Linked DNA regions of Gemmatimonas phototrophica. The protein of the gene in region 1 binds, or shares a complex with, the protein of each later gene. Links are inferred from orthologs where the notes say so. Each region holds a gene or a part of one and is shown on either strand. Other genes may lie near its edges.

Evidence for each region.
Region 2: the proteins of GEMMAAP_RS04595 (region 1) and accD are in contact, whole or in part, in a solved structure (PDB 8UXZ), measured with the Escherichia coli proteins. The link is inferred for Gemmatimonas phototrophica from one-to-one orthologs.

The regions. Positions count from the first base shown.
Region 1 is NZ_CP011454.1:1,103,446-1,113,641, reverse strand. What follows is about bases 7,223-9,993. They hold GEMMAAP_RS04595 (acetyl-CoA carboxylase carboxyltransferase subunit alpha), read left to right. Parts: upstream 7,223-8,009; coding sequence 8,010-8,978; downstream 8,979-9,993. Other genes in these bases: GEMMAAP_RS04590 (PSP1 domain-containing protein), read left to right, coding at 9,057-9,993; dnaE (DNA polymerase III subunit alpha), read left to right, coding at 7,223-7,979. Outside these bases: GEMMAAP_RS04615 (ATP-dependent helicase), read left to right, coding at 1-217; GEMMAAP_RS04610 (M16 family metallopeptidase), read left to right, coding at 429-3,284; GEMMAAP_RS04605 (aminopeptidase), read right to left, coding at 3,395-4,474; more of dnaE, read left to right, coding at 4,482-7,222; more of GEMMAAP_RS04590, read left to right, coding at 9,994-10,196. UniProt on the Escherichia coli protein: Component of the acetyl coenzyme A carboxylase (ACC) complex. First, biotin carboxylase catalyzes the carboxylation of biotin on its carrier protein (BCCP) and then the CO(2) group is transferred by the carboxyltransferase to acetyl-CoA to form malonyl-CoA.
Region 2 is NZ_CP011454.1:2,265,645-2,275,884, reverse strand. The notes cover bases 7,426-10,240. They hold accD (acetyl-CoA carboxylase, carboxyltransferase subunit beta), read left to right. Parts: upstream 7,426-8,305; coding sequence 8,306-9,175; downstream 9,176-10,240. Other genes in these bases: GEMMAAP_RS09575 (bifunctional folylpolyglutamate synthase/dihydrofolate synthase), read left to right, coding at 9,316-10,240; rodA (rod shape-determining protein RodA), read left to right, coding at 7,426-8,195. Outside these bases: GEMMAAP_RS09615 (M16 family metallopeptidase), read left to right, coding at 1-995; ald (alanine dehydrogenase), read left to right, coding at 1,022-2,134; GEMMAAP_RS09605 (rod shape-determining protein), read left to right, coding at 2,407-3,444; rod shape-determining protein MreC, read left to right, coding at 3,480-4,613; GEMMAAP_RS09595 (rod shape-determining protein MreD), read left to right, coding at 4,613-5,122; mrdA (penicillin-binding protein 2), read left to right, coding at 5,165-6,925; more of rodA, read left to right, coding at 6,930-7,425.

The DNA.
Region 1 (10,196 bases):
TGTGACCTACCCGTTGCAGAGCTACGCCACCCGCATGGGCGCCGACTTTGCCTTTTCGCAGCTCACGCGCTTTCTCGACCAGGGCGTGCGGCAGACGATGCAACGCGTCACCCTTGGCGATGCAAATCCCCCGCATCAGGCACTGCCGGGCCCGCGCGAGGGGGCTGTCATCGAGCCAATTGTGGATTTGCGGGCGCTGCTACGCGGCAAATTCTGATTGGTGCGCCGGAGCTGCTTACGGCTGCTGGGCTGGCACCGCTGAACTGCATTGCGAGGACTGGCCCTGTCCGCCACATCGGAGCAGTCCTCGTAAGGCAGTTCTAACCAAGCCAGAGACCAATACCGAATGGGCCCCCGCAAACCGTGACACGTGTGTATCGTTCACGGGTCCCCAATGTTTTCCAACACAGTCAGCAGGAACACTCTGAATGAAAGTCGCACTCTCGGCACAGCGGATTGCTGCAATGCTGGCGTTGATCACCGCGCCAGTGGCACTGACGGCACAGACCGCCAAACCCACAGCCAAACCCGCGGCGACAGACTCGTTTGCGCTCACCGCACCACTCCCCATGGACCCGGCGGTTACGGTCGGGACGCTTCCCAACGGCATTCGCTACTACATCCGGCAGAATGCCAAGCCGGAGAAGCGGGCCGAGTTGCGACTCGTCATCAATGCCGGCTCCATTCTCGAAGATGATGACCAGCGCGGACTGGCGCACTTCGTGGAGCACATGGCCTTCAACGGCACGAAGTCGTTCGCCAAGAACGACATCGTGAAGTATCTCGAGAGCATTGGCGTGCGCTTCGGTGCCGACCTGAATGCCTACACGAGCTTTGACGAAACGGTGTACATCCTCCCGGTGCCGACCGACAGCGCCGGCATTCTCCCCAAGAGCTTTCGCTTCCTGGGCGATGTAGCCAGCGGGGTGCTGTTCGACAGCGCGGAAGTCGTGGCCGAGCGCGGGGTGGTGCTTTCCGAGTGGCGCAATGGACTGGGTGCCGGCGAGCGTCTGCGTGACAAACAATTTCCCGTGATTTTCCGCGGCTCCCGGTACGCCGAACGGCTTCCCATTGGCAAACCGGAGATTCTCGAAAAGGCCAACCCGGGCCCGGTGAAGCGGTTCTGGCGCGACTGGTATCGACCGGACCTCATGGCGGTGATTGCCGTTGGCGACGCCAACCCGGCGGAACTGGAACGCCTTATCCGTTCGACGTTCAGCGGAATTCCCAAGCGTACCGCGCCACGCCCGCGCACGCTGGCGTCGGTCCCGACGCACGACAGTACCCTCGTCACCATCGCCACGGACAAGGAACTCACCACGTCGAGCGTGGGAGTGTTGTGGAAGCGTCCTGGCAAGAGCACGCGCACCGTTGGCGATATGCGTGAGGATCTGATCAATCGCCTGTACAATGGCATGATCAACCAGCGCTTTCAGGAGCTGTCGCTCAAGCCGGAAACGCCCTTTACCGGCGCTGGCGCGAGCAGCGGTGGGTTCGTGCGTGGCAGCGAGCTCAATGCGCTCGACGCCGGGGCCAAGGAAGGGAAGATCATCGAATCGTTGCAGGCGCTGCTCACCGAAGCGGAGCGCGTGCAGCGTCATGGCTTCCTTGCGAGCGAATTGGAGCGGGCGCGCACCAACACCCTGCGCAGCTACGAGCGCAGCTTTGCCGAGCGTGACAAGACGCCCAGTGGGGCCTTCGTGGATGAGTACATCGCCAACTATTTGAGCGGTGAGGGCGCGCCGAGCATTGCCTTTGAATACGCCGCCGTACAGAAGTTGCTGCCCACCATTACGCTGGCTGAGGTGAATGCGGTAGCCAATGCGCGCGGTGGCGCCGCCAACCGCGTGGTCACGGTGACGGTCCCGGAGAAGGATGGATTGCGGGTTCCCACCGAAAGCGAAGTACGGGCCGTGTTTGGTACGGTGGTCGCCTCCAACATCACGCCGTGGGTGGAAACGGTAGCCGAAGGGGCTCTGGTGCCCACGACCCCGTCCGCCGGCAAGGTGGTGAAGGAAGCGCGTATTGCCGCGCAGAACATCACCGACTGGACGCTATCGAATGGTGTGCGGGTGCTCATCAAACCCACCGACTTCAACGCCGACCAGATTCTCATGTCGTCGTTCAGTCCAGGAGGCGCGAGCCTCGTGGCCGACAAGGATGCCTTCAAGACGTCGCTGGCTCCGTCCATCATTGCCGCCGGTGGCGTGGGCAGCTTCTCCACGATTGATCTGCGCAAGAAGCTCACTGGCAAAGTGGCCTCGGCCACTCCGTCCATCAGTGATCTGAGCGAAGGCATGTCCGGTGCGGCATCGCCGAAGGATCTCGAAACACTGATGCAGCTCATCTACCTGCGCTTCACCGCCCCGCGCGCCGACAGCACGGTATTCAAGGCGCAGCTGCAGCAGTTCGAGCAGTTCCTGAAGAACAAGGACGCCAACCCCATGGCGGTGTTCAGCGACACCATTCAGCAGACGCTGGCCGGTGGGCACCCACGCGCCCGTCCGCTCTCCATGGAGATGCTCAAGGAACTGGACATCAACGAACTGCTTACGATCTACAAGGATCGGTTCAGCGATGCCGGTGACTTTACCTTCTTCTTCGTAGGCAACGTTGACCTTGCCACCTTCAAGCCGCTGGTGGAGCAGTGGCTGGGCGCGCTCCCCACTGCGGGACGCAAGGAAACGCCGCGTGATGTGGGTCCCACGCAGTTTGCCGGAGTGATCGACAAGGCCGTGAAGAAGGGGATCGCTCCGCAGAGCCAGTCCATTGTGCTCATGGCCGGCTCGGCACCCTGGAATCGCGAGGATTCGTATGTGTTGTCGTCGCTTGGCGAACTGTTGCAGATGCGCCTGCTCGATCGCCTGCGGGAATCGTTGGGAGGGACGTATTCGGTGAGCGTCACCTCGGCGTTCTCCCGTCGCCTGCGGCAGGAGTGGCAGGTGGCCATTCAATACGGATCGGCGCCGGATAAGGCCGACACCATGTTTGCCGCCGTGCGCGACGAAATGCAGAAGCTGCGCACCACGCCCCCCACCGCCGCCGAGCTGGAGCGGGTGAAGGAGCAGCAGCGCCGCGAATTTGAAGTGTCGCAGAAGCAGAACGGCTACTGGCTGAACACCATGCGCACCCGGGTGGAAAACGGCGACCCGCTCGACACCATGGGTGACTATCTCACCCTCATCAACGGGCTGACCGTGGAGAAGCTCTCGGCCGCCGCGCAGAAGTTCCTGGTCGAGTCCAATCGGGCACGGTTTGTGTTGCTGCCGGAGACGTCGAAGTAATCCTGGCTCCTGGAACCGATGGCACGAAGGCATCCAAGGCATCCGAGGCATCCAAGAAGATCAGTAAACTTGGATGCTTCGGATGCCTTGGATGCCTTCGTGCCATCGGTTCACCGCCCCCCGGCTAATCGCACCGAATCTTTGTGCGCCGCAATGACCCGCCGAATGGCTTCCTTGATGTCACCACCGGCCGCGGCGTAGACCGAGTCGAAGCGATCGAGGCGCTCCGCATAGACACGGCGCGACAGCAGCACGGCGTTATTGAGCGGCACACGCTCCACCCAGCCGGCCGGGTAGCCTTTGAGCTGCGGGCCTACGGTGTCCACGAGTCGGCGGCGTGCGCGGGCGTACACGGTATCGCGTGAGGCGATGCGCAGGGCCTTCGCCGAATCGGGAAGCGTGGCGAAGACACTGTCAATTTCTTTGGCCGTGCGCTCCCAGAACGCGCCCAGTACCAGATCGTCCTGCCAGTCATCCTGCGCCCGCTTGAGCAACGTGCTGTCGCCCTTGGCGCGGAAGAAGTGCTCGGCGCCTCGCCCGCCCACAAACGTGGCGAAGGATTCGTTGAACGACACCTGCCCTTTGGCAAAGAACGTCGTGTGCAGCAGTTCGTGCAGTACGGTGTTCACCAGCGTGACGCTGTCGGCCTTGACGGTGGTGCTCACCAGCGGGTCGTTGAACCAGCCCAACGTGCTGAAAGCGCTGGAGGGCCCCACGGTGACATCGAAACCCTCGTTGCGCAGTTGCTCCGCGGTGCGTTGGGCCTGGGCGAAGTCGAAGAACCCCTTGTACGGAAAGCTTCCCACCACGGGGAACCACCACGTTTTGCGCGCCAGCCGGTCGCGATAGGCGGCCGAGACCACCAGCACGAGCGTATCCCGGTCAAGCTGGGAGAAGGTGGTGAAGCTCTCTTCAGCATCGAGGCGCAGCGAATCGACGGCAAACTGCCGGGCCTCGAGCACCAGAGCCAGTTTGGCGCGCAGCGCAGGTTCAGTGCTCTCGCGGGCTACGAGTTTCGGAATGGGCTGCCGTCGGGCGAGGATGCGCGCTTCTTCATACGCCGCCCGGGAGATGTAGCATCCCATGGGGGTGACGCCAAGGAAGAGCACCACCGCGGCGGCGGCGACGGTACCAAGTGGTTTGAGCAGCCGGCGCAAGATCTGCCACGGCCTACCGTGCTGAGGTATCATTTGAGGTATGTCGTTTGTTCACCTGCACTGCCACTCCGAATATTCGCTCCTTGACGGCGCGAACCGTATCGAGGATCTGATCAAGCGCGCCCAGCATTACGAAATGCCGGGGCTCGCGATCACCGATCACGGTAACATGCACGCCGCCTGGGAGTTCCAGGAGAAGGCGAAAAAGGCGGGTGTGAAGCCCATCCTTGGCATGGAAGCCTACGTGGCGCCGGGTGACCGCAAGCAGCGCGGGCGCCCTGCCCCCGGGGTGAAGCCGTATTACCACCTCGTACTGCTTGCCCGCGATCTGGTGGGCTACAAGAATCTGGTCAAGCTGACGTCGCTGGCCTATACCGAAGGCTTCTACACCAAGCCGCGTATTGATCGCGAGTTGCTGGCGAAGTACTCCGAAGGGCTCATTGTGTCGTCCGCCTGTTTGGCCGGAGAAGTGGCCGGGCACCTGATGGACGACCGCATGGAGGAAGCGCGGAAGGCGGCCGAGTGGTATGCGGATGTGTTCAAGGACCGCTACTACCTGGAAGTGCAGGCGCACACCAGCGAAGGACAGGCACGTCTCAACGCGAAGATCCTGGGGCTGGCGGACGATCTGAGCCTGCCGGTCATTGCCACCAACGATGCGCACTTCCTCAAGCATGAGGACCACGACGCGCACGATGTGCTGCTGTGCATTGGCCTCGGGAAGGACCGGAACGACAAGGAGCGGATGCAGTACGACGACGGGCTCTACTTCAAGAGTCCCGACGAAATCCGTCCCTTCTTTCCCGGTCGCGAGGATGTGCTCACGAACACGCTGGCCATTGCCGACAGCGTGGACGTGCAGTTTGCCAAGAAGTATTACGTGCCGTCGTTCCCGCTGCCCGAGGGTGTGGCCACCGAGAACGACCTGCTGGTGCAGTTGGCCACGGATGGCGCCAAGGAGCGGTATGGCAGTCCGCTGCCGGCCAACGTGCAGGAACGGCTGGATTACGAGTTGGGCGTCATTACGAAGACCGGCTACGCCGGCTACTTCCTGATTACGGCCGACTTCATCAAGGCGGCGCGCGATCGTGGCATTCCAGTGGGTCCGGGGCGCGGATCAGCGGCCGGTTCGCTGGTGGCCTACGCCACGCGCATTACCGATGTATGTCCGCTGGAGTTCGACCTGCTGTTCGAGCGCTTCCTCAATCCGGAGCGCGTGTCCATGCCCGACGTGGACGTGGACTTCTGTTTCGAACGACGCGGCGAAGTCATTGAGTATGTGCGACAGAAGTACGGGAAGGACAGCGTAGGGCAGATCGTCACCTTCGGGACGATGAAGTCGCGCGCGGCGGTCAAGGACGTGGGGCGCACGCTTGGCTTTTCACCGGCGGAGACCGACGCGCTGGCGAAGCTCATTCCCAACGCCCCGAACAATTCGCTCACGGTAGCGGAAGCCGTTACGCAGGTGCCGGAAGTCAAGCAGCTCTATCAGGATGAGCGCTACCGGCAGCTGCTCGACTTTGCCATCAAGCTCGAAGGGTTGTCCCGTCATACGGGCGTGCACGCGGCCGGCGTGGTGATTGCACCAGGCCCGCTGGATGAGTTTGTGCCCATCTGCACGCAGGCGTCGAAGGGATCCGGCGGTGACGGCGACGAGCGGGTGATCGTGACCCAGTACGACATGACGGCGCTGGAGAAGGCCGGCATGCTCAAGATGGACTTTCTGGGGCTGACGACGCTCACCGTGATCACCGACACGATCAAGGCGATCAAGCAGCGCACAGGGGTGGAAGTCACGCTCGAGGAGCGCGGCTTCACTGACGAAAAAACGTATCAGGTGTTGCGGGCCGGGCGGACCGGCGGCGTCTTCCAGTTTGAATCACCGCTCGCGACCGACGTGCTCAAGCGCATGCGCTGCGACCGGTTTGACGACCTCGTTGCCTCCAACGCGCTGTTGCGACCAGGGCCGCTCGACGCCGGTATGCACAATGTGTACATCCGGCGAAAGCGGGGCGAAGAGCCCACGGTGTACGCGCTCCCCGAGCTGGAGCCCATTCTTTCCAATACGTACGGCGTCATCACGTATCAGGAACAGGTGATGCGTATTGCTCAGGTGCTGGCGGGCATTTCGCTGGCAGAAGCCGACGTCTTGCGAAAGGCCGTGGGCAAGAAGGATGCGGAGCTCATCAAGAAGGAGCTCGGCAAGTTTTCCGAGAAGGCGATCGCGAAGGGCTACGACCCCAAGATCATTGAGGAGTTGGCCGGACAGATTGAGACGTTCGGACGGTATGGCTTCAACAAGAGTCATTCCGTTGCCTACTCCGTCGTCGCGTACCACACCGCCTTCCTCAAGACGCATCACCCCGCCGAGTTCATGGCGGCCCTGTTGTCGTCGAACATCGGGAAGACCGAAGAAGTCATCAAGTACATTGCCGAAGCGCGCGAAATGGGGCTGGACGTACTGGCCCCGGACGTGAACGAATCGGGATGGCGCTTCACGGTGGTGGCGGACAAGCGCATTCGTTTTGGCCTGGGAGCAATCCGCAATGTGGGGCGCGGCGCCATCGATTCCCTGCTGGCGGCGCGTGAGGACGGGCCCTTCACCAGTTTGTACGACCTCTGTTCGCGGGTGGACCTGCGTCTGTGCAACAAGCGGGTCTTTGAAGCGCTCATTGCTGCCGGCGCCTGCGATGGGCTGGGTGGGCATCGGGCGCAGCTCATTGCGGCGTTGGATGCCGCCATCTCCGAGGCCGCGCTGCAGCAGGAAGAGGCGGAGAAGGGGCAAGGTTCTCTGTTTGGAGATCTGCTGGGCGGCGGGCCGGACGCCAGCGACACGCCCAGGAAATCAGGGGCTCCCACCCTGCCCAATATCCCCACCTGGACGGAAAGCGAGCGCCTGCAGCGCGAAAAGGAGCTGCTGGGCTTCTACATTTCGGGACATCCGCTCGAGAAATACCGAACAGAGTGCGAACTCTTTGCCACGCACACCGTGGCGCAGCTGGGAACGTGGGTCCCGGAGGCGGTCATGATCGGGGTGGTGGTGACCAGTATCAAAAAACAGATCTCGAAGCGGTCGGGGAATGAGTTTGCCCGGTTGACAGTCGAGGATTTTTCCGGATCTTCCGAGGTGCTGGTCTTTCCGGAGGCCTGGGGGGTGATCGCGGAGCGGGTGCGTCCGGACATTCCCCTCCTGCTTAAGGGCGGGTACTCCAAGAAGGACCAGGGTGTCGAAAACGCCACATTCATCGTGGAAGGTGTGACGCGCTTCGAGGAAGTGCGCGCCAACGGTGAAGTGGCCGTGGCGATCGATCTGGCCCCCGGGCTGGATCTTCCCGCTGCAATCATGGACGACGTTCGGGCGAAGGTGGAAGCCAATGAAGGATCGGCCCCGCTGGAGCTCCGCTGGTGCGACGCGAATGGCCGATCGGTGCGATTCCGATCCAAATCGCTGACCGTCACGGCGTCTGCCGCAATTCTTTCCGACCTTCGCGCGCTGCTTGGCGCCGACCGGGTGCGTCTTGTGCGCACCGGTGGCTGACGGGCATCACGTGATCTTTCCAGGATAGCCATGGCTGCTGCCCCGGTTCTCGAGTTCGAGCGCCCCATTGCGGAACTCGAAAAACAGATCGAGGAGCTCAAGCGACTCGCCTCCGAACAGTCGATCGATGTGTCGCGCGAAATCGCGCCACTGCAGTCGAAACTGGCCGAGGTGCGTGTTCAGGTGTATCAGAACCTCACGCCGTTGCAACGGGTGCAGGTGGCGCGTCTGTCGCGTCGCCCGTTCACGTCCGATTACCTCAAGCACGTCTTTACCGACTTCATTGAGCTGCACGGCGATCGGCTGTTCCGTGAGGATGCCGCGATCATGGCCGGGTGGGCCCGCCTCGACGGCGAAACGGTCATGGTGATTGGCCACGAGCGCGGCCGCGACACCAAGGAAAATCTCAAGCGCAACTTCGGCATGCCGCATCCGGAGGGGTACCGCAAGGCGCTCCGCCTCATGAAGCTGGCCGAGAAGTTTCAGGTGCCGGTCATCACGTTCATCGATACGCCCGGCGCGTGGCCTGGTCTTGGCGCCGAAGAGCGCGGCCAGAGTGAAGCCATTGCCCGCAACCTGTTGGAGATGAGCAATCTGCAGGTCCCCATTGTGGCCACGGTCATTGGGGAAGGTGGCTCAGGTGGTGCACTGGCTCTTGGTGTAGCCGACCGCGTCCTCATGCTGGAGAATTCGGTGTATTCCACGATTTCCGTGGAAGGATGTGCCGCGATTCTCTGGAAGGATGGCAAGAGTCCGGAGATGCGCGAAAAGGCCGCGACAGCGCTGCGCATTACCGCCAACGATTTGCTCGAACTGCGCATCATCGACGAAATCGTGAAGGAACCGGCCGGTGGGGCACACGCCGATCATGTGGCCACGGCCAGATCGCTGCGCGACAGCCTGATGCGCAACATTGAGGAGCTGCGACGCCTCAAGCCGGACAAGCTCGTGCGACGTCGTCGGGAGAAGTTTCTGCGCATGGGTCAGTTTACCGAATAGGCGTTGGTGGTTGTGGGACACCTCATTGAAGTCGCATTCCGGGGGAACCGGAAAGAGTTTTTTTCGTGGGACGGCGAGGTGCCGCCCCCGCTTCGCGCGGCCGTCATTGTCGAGGCGGATCGCGGCGAAGACTTCGGGCGCGTGCACAGTACCGGTGAACTGGCGGCGGTACGTTGCAACGGGTGCGCCCATGGCTGCGGCACGGCGCCGCCACCGCGGAAGGCGCTGCGTCTCGCCACCAAGGCCGACGAACAGCTGGAGCGCGTCCTCACGGAAGAGAATGAGCTGGCGCGCCGCGCGTCCATGGAGCGGGTAAAGGCCAACGGCCTGGTCATGAAGCTCACCGATGCGGAATGGCAGTGGGACCGTCGAAAGCTCACGATTTTCTTCACCGCCGAAAAACGGGTGGATTTTCGTGGTCTGGTGCGTGACCTCGCGGCGCAATTCAAGACGCGCATTGAGCTCAAGCAGATCGGCGTCCGCGACGAAGCCAAACGGCTCTCCGGCATTGGACGGTGTGGTCGCGAATATTGCTCGGCATCGTGGCTGCCAGACCTGCGCCCGGTGAATCTTGGCGTGGCCAAAGACCAGAAGCTGTCACTCAATCCGCAGCAGATTTCCGGCGCGTGCGGGCGACTCATGTGCTGCCTGCGCTACGAGCACGAGTTCTACGTGCAGAGCCGCCGGAAATTCCCCAAGGAAGGGAAGATTCTGGTCACGTCGCGCGGCGAGGAGAAGGTGGTGTCATGCGACATCTTTCATGAGCGCGTCACGCTGCGCAGCGTGGAAGGGGACACCCGGATCATTCCACTGGCTGAACTCAAATCGGAAGTCGGTGGCGAAGCATCGGCCGTGCTGGTGGAATCGGCCAGCGATACGGCGCACGAGGGTGCCGCCGCCTCCGACCCGATGATGGACACCGGTACCATCTCCATGCTCGACACGGCGGAGTACGAGGCCGTGTCCATGATGGATCTGCTGCCGCCGCGCCCCATGTCCGCCCCTGCTCCTGTTCTTCCCGAACTGCCGGCCACCGTAGCCGCGGTTGAACCGGCGCCGGCCGTGAGTGAGCCTGAGGCAGACGCTGGCCCGGATGACGACGAGGCCCCGTCTGCGGATGGGTCCCCGCGGCGGAAGCGTCGCCGCGGCCGCCGTGGCGGCCGACGCCTTCGGGCGGCAGAGGAGCGCCGCAAGACGGATGGGGACGCGGCCGACGGG
Region 2 (10,240 bases), 1.2 Mb from region 1 along the record:
ACACGTCCTATCAGGCTCGTGTGCTCGACGAGCATCTGGCGGAAGCCGCGCATGTCATTGGGGAACTCATCTTTCATCCGCTGCTGCGATCGGAGGATCTCGCGCTTGAGCGCAAGGTGATCCTTGAAGAGATCAGCATGGTGGAGGACACGCCCGACGACATCATTTTCGATGTGCACAACCGTGCGCTGTGGGGAGACCATCCTCACGGCTTCGCGATTCTCGGAACCCGCGACACGGTCAAGACACTCGATGTCCCGGACATCCGGGCCCTCCACGCGCGGGCATATCATCCCGGGCGATTGGTGGTTGCCGCGTCGGGACGTGTTGAGCATGAGCAGCTGCTTGAAACACTGCGACAGACCGGGTGGATGGACATCCCGAAAGGTGATGTCACGCCGTTCCCGGTGGATCCGGTGGAAGTGGCTGGACCGCATGCGGAGCACATCAAGCGCAAGGACATCGGCCAGACGCACATCGTGCTTGGCGGGCAGGGCATCGCTCATGGCGATGATCGCCGTTATGCCTTTGCGTTGATCGACATGTTGTTGGGCGGCGGTATGAGTTCGCGCCTGTTTCAGCGGGTCCGCGAGGAGCTAGGCCTCGCATACAGCGTGCACAGCTTCAGCAGCGCGTACGCCGATACCGGATCGCACGGTGTGTATCTGGCGAGTGCACCGGAGACGGCGCAACAGGCCATCGACGCGGTCCGTGAGGTTCTGCGTGGAGTGGCACTGAATGGTTTGACGGCCAGTGAGTTGGCGGCGGGAAAGCGTCAGTTACGTGGGCAGTTGGTGATGTCCATGGAAGGCGTCTCCTCGCGCATGTATCGGGCGGCAACGACCGCGCTGTACGGCGAGCCGTTCCGCACGATTGACGAGCTGATGGCGCTCGTGGATGCCATCGACGAAGATCAGGTGCGCGACGTGGCGCGCGATTTCTTCGATCCGGATCGACACATTCTCGTCAGTCTCGGCCCCAAAGCGGTCCGCTGACGAACTCCCCCTATCCAGAATCGACTATGCGTATCGGTGTACCGAAGGAGATCAAGACCAACGAGAACCGTGTGGCTTTGGTCCCGGCTGGCGCGGAGGCGCTGGTGGCATCGGGCCACGACGTTTTCATCGAAACCGGGGCCGGCATTGGCAGCGGTTTCGAAGATGCGGCCTACGTGGCCGTTGGCGCTCAGATCGTTCCCGACGCGGCCTCCGCGTGGGGGAAAGCGGAGCTGCTTCTCAAGGTCAAGGAGCCCATCGCGCCGGAGTGGCAGTATCTGCGCCCGGACCTCACGCTGTTCACGTATTTCCATTTTGCCGCCGATGAAGCGCTGACCCAGGCGCACCTGGCCAGCGGAGCCACCTGCATTGCGTACGAGACCGTCGAACTCCCGAATCGCGATCTGCCGTTGCTGATTCCAATGTCTGAGGTGGCGGGGCGCATGGCGGTGCAGGAAGGGGCCAAGTACCTCGAAAAGCTGTATGGTGGTCGTGGCGTACTGCTGGGTGGCGTGCCGGGCGTGGCGCCGGCCAAGGTCGTAATTCTGGGCGGCGGCATTGTGGGCGTGAACGCCGCGAAGATGGCGGCGGGACTCGGTGCCAAGGTGGTGGTGCTCGACCTGTCGTTGGAGCGCCTGCGCTACCTGTCCGACGTCATGCCGGCCAACGTGCAGCTTGTTCACTCCAACCGACACAACATCCTTGAGCAGATCAGCACCTGTGACCTGGTCATTGGTGGAGTGCTCATTCCGGGTGCCAAAGCCCCCAAGCTCGTGCGGCGCGCCGATCTGGCCAAGATGCGTCCGGGAGCGGTAATCGTGGACGTGGCGGTGGATCAGGGTGGTTGCGTGGAGACGATCAAGCCGACCACACATGAGAATCCCACGTACACCGTGGACGGTATCATCCACTATGGCGTCGCCAACATGCCAGGGGCCGTGCCGCGCACGTCCACCTTGGCGCTCACCAATGCGACGTTGCCCTATACGCTGCAGCTGGCGAACAAGGGATGGAAGAAGGCGCTGAAGGACAATGGCGCGCTGCTGAAGGGGCTCAACATGTCCGGCGGAAAGGTCACCTTTCCGGGAGTGGCGGAAGCGTTCGGGATGGAGCTCACCGACCCCTCTTCGTTCCTCTGACCGGTATGGGGGGCCACTGGTGCCCGACGATCGCCTTGGTAGCTGCCCCTGATGGCACGCGGCCGGTCCCTGATGGGACCGGCCGCTTTTTTTGGTGTGACCGCGGAACTTTGCGGCCACCACGGACCTGACCGCTGACGGCGGCAGTGCGCTAGGTCACGATATTCCAACAGCTTGTCCGCTCTGGCGTGAGCCAATACGTTACCGTATACGTCGCTGCCCGTTTTTCACAGGCGCCACCCTCCGGTGTCGCGCCGCCCCGGTCTCTCTGGATGTTCTGGCCCTTCAGTAAGTCGAACTCGTTCTTCCCGGCGAATGCCATCGCCGTAGACCTTGGCACTGCCAATACGCTGATCTATGTGAAAGGCGAGGGGATCGTGCTGAACGAGCCCTCTGTCGTCGCGCTCGACCGTGAGACCAAGAAGATCAAGGGCGTTGGCCTCGAGGCCAAGCGCATGCTCGGGCGGACCCCCGATGGCATCATGGCCGTCCGGCCCATGAAGGACGGCGTGATCGCCGACTTCGATGTGACGGAAAAGATGCTGCGCTATTTCCTGACGCTGGTGATCGACAAGCACGTCTTCAAGGTGAAGCCGCGCGTGATCGTGTGCGTGCCGTCGGGCATTACGGAAGTGGAAAAGCGCGCCGTGCGAGACTCGGCACTCGGCGCTGGCGCCAAAGAAGTCTTCATGGTGACGGAACCCATGGCGGCGGCCATCGGCGTGGGTCTTCCGGTGGAGTCGCCCACGGGCAACATGGTGATCGACATCGGCGGGGGCACCACGGAGATCGCCGTCATCGCGCTGTCTGGCATCGTCAGCGATACCTCCATTCGTACTGGTGGCGATGAGCTGGACATCAGCATCGTGCAGTTCATGCGCAAGAACTACAATCTGCTGATCGGTGAGCCCACGGCGGAGCAGATCAAGATTCAGATCGGTTCGGCGTATCCGGTGGGCGAAGAACGTGAAATGGAAGTGAAGGGGCGCGATCTGGTCTCTGGCATTCCCAAGACGGTGCGCGTGCACTCCAGTGAAATTCGGGAAGCGGTGCAGGAACCCATTCAGCAGATTGTGGATGCGGTGCGGCGCGCGCTCGAAATCACCCCGCCGGAGTTGGCCTCGGACATCGTGGATCGCGGCATCGTGATGACCGGCGGCGGAGCGCTCATTCGCGGACTGGATGTGCTGCTCTCTCAGGAAACGGGGCTGCCCATTCATGTTGACGAGGATCCGCTCACGTGTGTCGTGCGTGGGACCGGCAAGATTCTTGATGATGAAGAGAAGTACTGGTCGGTGTTGACCACCTGAGTCACATCATTCCCCTTTTCACTCGCTGAATACGCGTGGCACGGAACGTTCGCGGCGAAGGGCGTCTCGACACCGGCCTCGTGCTGGTGTGCGTGGCATTGTCGGTCCTGGCTTTTCTTTCTCCGCGGCGCACGCGTGAAGACGTGGCCGCGCTGCTGCGCGCCACGGTGCTGTCGCCGCTGGTGCAACTCGAAGGGCGAGCCGCCACCATTCGCGCCGCTGTGGTGGCGCGCAATGACTTGCTGGTCACACGCGGGCGTGCGGTCACGGACACGCTGAGCCTGCGTGCCATCAGCGACGAGAACAGAACACTCCGCCAACTGCTTGGGTTGTCGGCGCGCTTGCAGGATGGCTTTGTGCCGGCGGAGCTGTTGCCCATTCGTGGTGGGGACGAATTCTCCATTGCGTTAACGGTGGGGAGTGACGTTGGCGTGCAGCCGTATCAGCCGGTGGTGACCGCTGATGGTCTGGTGGGCATGGTGGTTTCTGTCGATCGCACGACGAGCACGGCGCTCACGTGGGCACATCCCGATTTTCGGGTGAGCGTCATGAGTGCTGATCAGAACGCCTTCGGAATTATGCAGCCCCATCTGGCAGAAGGCGCCGAGCGGTGGTTGCTGGAAATGCGGGGCGTGCCGTTTCGCGCCAAACTGGATACCGGAACCCTCATTGTGAGTTCCGGGCTCGGGGCCACCTATCCCCGCGGCATTCCTGTCGGCACGGTGATCGGGGAATTGAGCACACCGGAAAAGTGGGCCCGGACGTATCTGGTGAAACCTGCGGTGTTGCCGGAGAATATTGGTCCGGTGCTGGTCTTGTTGCCGGGACGAGCGCAGCGCGGCGTGAATGGGGTGTGGACAAGCGCGGCAGCAGCGGACAGCGCCGCACGTGCGGTCGCCGCCGCGGGCGATTCGCTGGCGCGCGTCACCGCTCTCGATGAACTGGCCGCCCGTCGTGCCGCGCTGGACTCCCTGAGTGCCGACAGTCTGTCGCTGGCGGATACCATTGGCGGCGGGTTCGGCACCCGTGCCGACAGCAGCCTTCGAGGGGATAGCACGCGGATCCGACGTCCGGACTCCGGCACCGTGCGCGTGCCATTGCCGGTACGCGCTCTGGCGCCGCGTCCCCCCTTGGCCCGTCCCACGGTGCCGCCAAGGGAGCGTCGTTGATGCGGTCCGCTTCACAGTCTCCCGGAATCGGCAGCGCCCTGCGCGCGTGGCTCGGGTTTGCCCTGCTCATTGTCGCGCAGTTCAGCGTGCGTCCACTCATTGCCGGGCGCGCCGCGGCGGACTTCGCCGTGATCGCGGTGCTCTTCTCTGCCGTACGTATGCGTCCGGGGTATGCGGCATTGACCGGCTTTCTCACCGGGCTCGCGCTTGATGCCTTGGCTCCGGGAAGTTTTGGTGCCAGTGCCATTGTGCTCACGCTCGTGGCCTTTGGGGCATCGTGGCTCAAAGCCGTGTTCTTTGCCGACCACGTGGCACTCACCGGGTTGTTTGTCTTTGGCGCCAAGTGGCTGTTTGATATTGCCATGACGTTGCTCACCGGGGTTGGTGCGGGTGTGTCCCTGTTGGTGTCACTGTTGGTCTGGGCGCCACTGTCGGCGGCGCTGACGGCCATCATCGCGGTCCTGTTGCTGGTGTTGTTCCGTCCGTTGTATCGACCACACTCGTTGTAATGGTGGCGCACGGGTGCGCCCCGATCAGGTGAGGATGGCGGCATGAGTTACCATCCCAATTCCGTCTTGCGCCGCGCGCGGGTGGCGCGGGCGCTGCTGGTGCTCATTTTTACCGTGCTTGGCGGTGCGTTCTTCCGCACGCAGGTCTTGCAGAATGCCGAGTTCGTGCTGGCATCGGAAAGCAATCGTTTGCGGGAGGTACCACTTCCGGGGGCGCGCGGCATCATTTACGACCGCCATGGCGCCATCATTGCCGAAAACCTCCCCGGTTACTCCGTCTCGATCCTGAGTCCAACCACGGACTCCTTGCGATCGGCGTTACGGTCCCTGTCGCGCATCATCGAGATCGATTCGGCGCAGCAGGCGCTGGCCATTCGTCGCTATCGGGCAGCGCCAACACGACCGGCCGTGATCTTCAACGATGCCAGCTTTCAAGTGGTGTCCGTGCTGGAGGAGCGACGCTCGGAGTTTCCCGGGTTGATCATTCAAAGCGCACCCAAACGCTACTATCCGGATGCGCAGGCGGTCGCGGCGCTGGTTGGATATACCGGTGAAATTTCCCCGGAGCAGCTCGAGCTGCCGCGCTACGATGCCTACAAGGCGGGACAACAGGTGGGCAAAGGCGGACTCGAACTGCAGTACGAAGAGCAGTTGCGCGCTCGTGAAGGGAGTCGGTTCGTCGAGGTGGATGCGAAGAATCGTGTGGTTCGCGACAATGGCGTGCGCCCGGAGGTACAACCCGAGGCGCCACCGCCATTGCGCACCAACATCGATCTCGATCTCCAGCGGTATTCGCATGAGTACTTCGGCGACTCGCTGCGTGGTGCCGTGGTGGCCCTCGAGCCGCAGACGGGCGGTGTACTCGCCATCTACAGCGCCCCCAGCTACGACATCAACCGGTTCATCGGTGGAGTGTCGAATGCGTACTACAAGGAATTGCAGGAGCACCAGTACACGCCGCTCTTCAACCGCGCGTTGTCGGGGCGATATCCGCCCGCGTCCACCTGGAAGCTGGCCACGGCCGCCCTGGGCATGGAGCTTGGCCTCGTCACCATGGAGACGCACATGGAGACGCCCTGTACGGGCGGCTACTACTACGGGCGTGTCTTCAAATGCTGGGACAAGCGTGGACACGGGGATATCACGCTGGCGCAGGCGATCGCCAAGTCGTGCGACGTGTACTTCTATCAGCTCGGGCTCAAGATCGGCATCACGCGGTTGCTCGCGGGCGGTGTGCGGCTGGGTTTCGGCGAACCCACGGGCATTGATATGCCCGGAGAAAAGCGTTCCATCTGGCCGCGCAGCACGGAGTACTTTGACCGCACGTACGGGCCTCGCGGCTGGAACAAGTCGGTGGTGTTGAGCCTGTCCATTGGACAGGCGGACAACTCACAGACGCCCATCAACATGGCGCGCTTTTATACGGCGCTCGCCACGGACGGCTACGCCGCCACGCCGCAGATTGTCGCGCGTACTCCGGAACGCAAGAAGCTGCTCAATCTCAACGCCGAACAGATCAAGAGCATTCAAGTGGCGCTGGCCGATGTCGTGAGCCGTGGCACGGCGGCGGGTGCCCAGATTCAGGGACTGACCATTGCCGGCAAGACGGGCACGGCACAGGTCACTGGGCAGGAAGACTACGCCTGGTTCGTCGGCTATGCGCCGGCAGACAAGCCGAGAATCGTGCTGGCCATCATTATCGAAGAAGGGCTGCACGGTTCAACGGCCGCCAAGGTTGCCACCAAGCTCATGGAACGCTATCTGAAGGCTAAGCTGACCATGACCGCCGTTACCAACGACTGAGCCAATGGCCTCCACGGGTATCCTCAGGCGGCAGAGTGTTGATGTCCCACTGCTGCTGACCGCCTTGCTGCTGACCCTGTTCGGGTTGGCGATGGTGTTTTCGGCTGGCCAGATGGACGTGCCCGACCCGGCCCTGGAAGGGTTGTGGAAGCGGCAGATCACGTGGGTCGTTCTCGCGCTGGGAGCGGCATGGACCGTCACCCGCGGATCGGTGCGGCTCATTGAGTGGAGCGCCTGGCCGCTGTATCTCATGAGTATCGTGCTGCTGATTGCCGTCTTGTTCGTCGGGAGCGGCGGCGGGACGGCGCGGAGCATGAATGGCTGGCTGACGATCGCCGGTCGGCGGGTCGGACAACCGTCCGAGTTGGCAAAGCTCGCCACCACGCTGATGCTCGCCAGAACGCTGGCCATGCAGCGGGATACCGTCCGATCCTTGCTGGAGCTATGGAAGCCCCTGACGATCGTTGGCGTACCGTGGGTTCTCGTCATGCTGCAGCCAGACCTTGGCACCGGCATGGTCTTTGTCGGCATTTGTTTCGCCATGCTGTTTTGGGCCGGTGTCCCGTGGCCACTGCTGGTGATGCTGGCCAGTCCGGGGGTGAGCCTGATCCTGGCGTTCAGCACCGGGTTGTGGGGGGCGTGGTTTCTCATCCTCGTGGCGCTTGTGCTCTGGTTTCGTCCGTTCCTGGTTGAAGGGGTCGTCCTGATTGTGGCCAACGTGGTCATGGGCGTCGTGGCGCCGCTGCTTTGGGACAAGCTCAAGCCGTATCAGCAGCGACGATTCCTGGTCTTCATTGACCCGGCGTATGACGCGCAAGGTGCCGGCTACAACGTCATTCAGAGCAAGGTGGCCATCGGCTCTGGTGGTTTGTTCGGCAAGGGCTTCACCCTCGGCACCCAGAAACGCCTGAGCTTTCTGCCGGAACGCCAGACCGACTTCATTTTTTCCGTCGTTGGCGAAGAGTTGGGGTTTGTCGGGGTGTGCGTTGCCTTGTCGCTGTTCCTGGCGCTGTTTCTGCGCAGCACCCGGGTGGCAACCCGTGCGGCCGACGCCTTCCCCAGTCTCGTGGCCTTCGGGTTGATGTCCGCGTGGTTCGTTCATGTCATCGTCAATGTCGGGATGACGCTCAACCTCATGCCGGTCACCGGCATCCCGCTCCCCTTCTTCAGCGCCGGTGGCTCATTCCTGCTCGTCAGCTGGCTTTCCGTCGCGGTGCTGCTCCGAATATCCGCAGAGGGGCGGGGGCAACCGGACGCGCTGGGGTTATGACGTCCCCCCCAGCCTTCCCCTCGAAGCAGGGCCGGAGGGCGCAGTTTAACGGGCTGGGCTATTCGCAAGGTCTAGCCTTCCGCGCCCGAAGTTCCGATCTTATCCCTCCTATGGCCTGGTTTCGGAAAGAAAGAAAGCCCCGTCAGCCGCGACGTGAACGCCTCGAGATTCCCCCCGATACGTGGGAGAAGTGCGAGGCCTGTGGGCACACGGATATCCGTGACAAGTTTTTGAGGAACCTCAACGTGTGCCCGGCGTGTGACTTCCACCGGCGCATGCGGGCGTGGGACTACGCCGGGTCATTGATTGACGAGGGGACGCTGAACGAAATCGGGGGCGAACTGCGCTCGGTCGATCCGCTCGGGTTCCCCGATTATCCGGCCCGCCTCAAGCGCGCCCTGGCCAATGCCGGCGACAGTGATGCCATCCTGACCGTGGTCGGCCAGCTGGAAGGGATGCCGGTAGGCATCGGCGTGATGGATTTTGCCTTCATGGGCGGTTCCATGGGCTCGGTTGTGGGTGAGAAAATCGCCCGCCTTGGCCAGCGCTCGCTTGAAAAGAAGCACCCCCTGGTCATCGTCTCGCAGTCGGGCGGCGCCCGCATGCAGGAGGGTATCCTGTCGCTCATGCAAATGGCCAAGGCCTCGGCGGTCTTGTCGCAGCTCGCTGAGCGGCGGATTCCGTACATCTCGGTGCTCACCAATCCCACCACGGGTGGCGTAAGCGCGAGCTATGCCATGTTGGGCGATGCCATTCTGGCGGAGCCGGGCGCGGTCATCGGGTTTGCCGGTCCGCGTGTCATCAAGCAGACGCTTGGCCAGGATTTGCCTGAGGGGTTCCAGACCGCGGAGTTCCTGCTGGAAAAGGGGATGGTGGATCGCGTGGTGCACCGGAAGGAGATGCGCGCCACGTTGTCCCGCTTGCTGCGGCACATGACTGGTCGGCCGTCGGCTGCCGGTTATGACCAGCAGGAAAGCTGACCGGCGAGCGCCCGCTGGACCCACGGGCACCACGGACCGTCGCGCCCCAACGGCCTGACGAAACGGAAACGGCGTACCACGCGGCGCTCCGTCGTCTTTTTGCGCGTACCGGCGGGGCGTGGCGCCTTGGCCTTGAGCGCGTGTCGGCGCTGCTGGCCGACCTTGGCCAGCCACAGGACGCTTATCCGGTCTTCCACGTCGCGGGCACCAACGGCAAGGGAAGTACCGTTGCCACTTTGGATGCCCTGCTGCGCGGTTCCGGGTTACGGGTGGGTCGCTACACGTCGCCACATCTCGTGGACTTCTCCGAGCGCATCGTGATCGATGGTGTGCCAATGTCGCACGCGGCCATTACCGAATGGCTCACCCGTTGGGAACCTCGCCTCACGGAACTGGGGGCCACGTTTTTCGAAGCCACAACGGCGATGGCGCTCAGCTACTTCGCGGCAGCGGGGGTAGATGTCGCGATCGTCGAAGTGGGCCTCGGGGGAAGACTCGACGCGACCAATGTGGTCTCGCCGCTGGCCGCCGGGGTCACGCAGATCGGGTTTGACCACATGGAGTTTCTCGGGGAGACGCTCGAGGCCATCGCGACGGAGAAGGCAGGGATCTTCAAGCCCGTGACCGTCGCGGTCGTTGGGGACACGCAGCCAGCTATTCGCGAGTTCCTGCGGGCGCGGGCGGTCGGCGCGGGGGCGACTCCCGTGCTGGTTACGGGTGAAGACTGGCAGGTCCGTGACGTGGTGGTCGATGCACTTGGCACGAGCTTCACGCTGGCATCGGGGGGGACGGAAAGGCGCCTCACGACGCCGTTGGTAGGACATTTTCAGGCGCACAATACGGCGGTGGCCCTCGCCATGCTTCGTGGGGCAGGGGGGCGCTGGGCCGACATCGAGGCGAATGCCGCCACACTGTTGCCTGGAGTGCATCTGGCGGGGCGGTTCCATCTTGCGGCTCCCTGGCTGTTCGATGTGGCGCACAATGCTGACGGGGCGGCCACGGTGGTTGCCAACCTCGTCGCGGTCGGCCTGCCCCATCCCATTACGGCCGTCGTCTGTGTGCTGC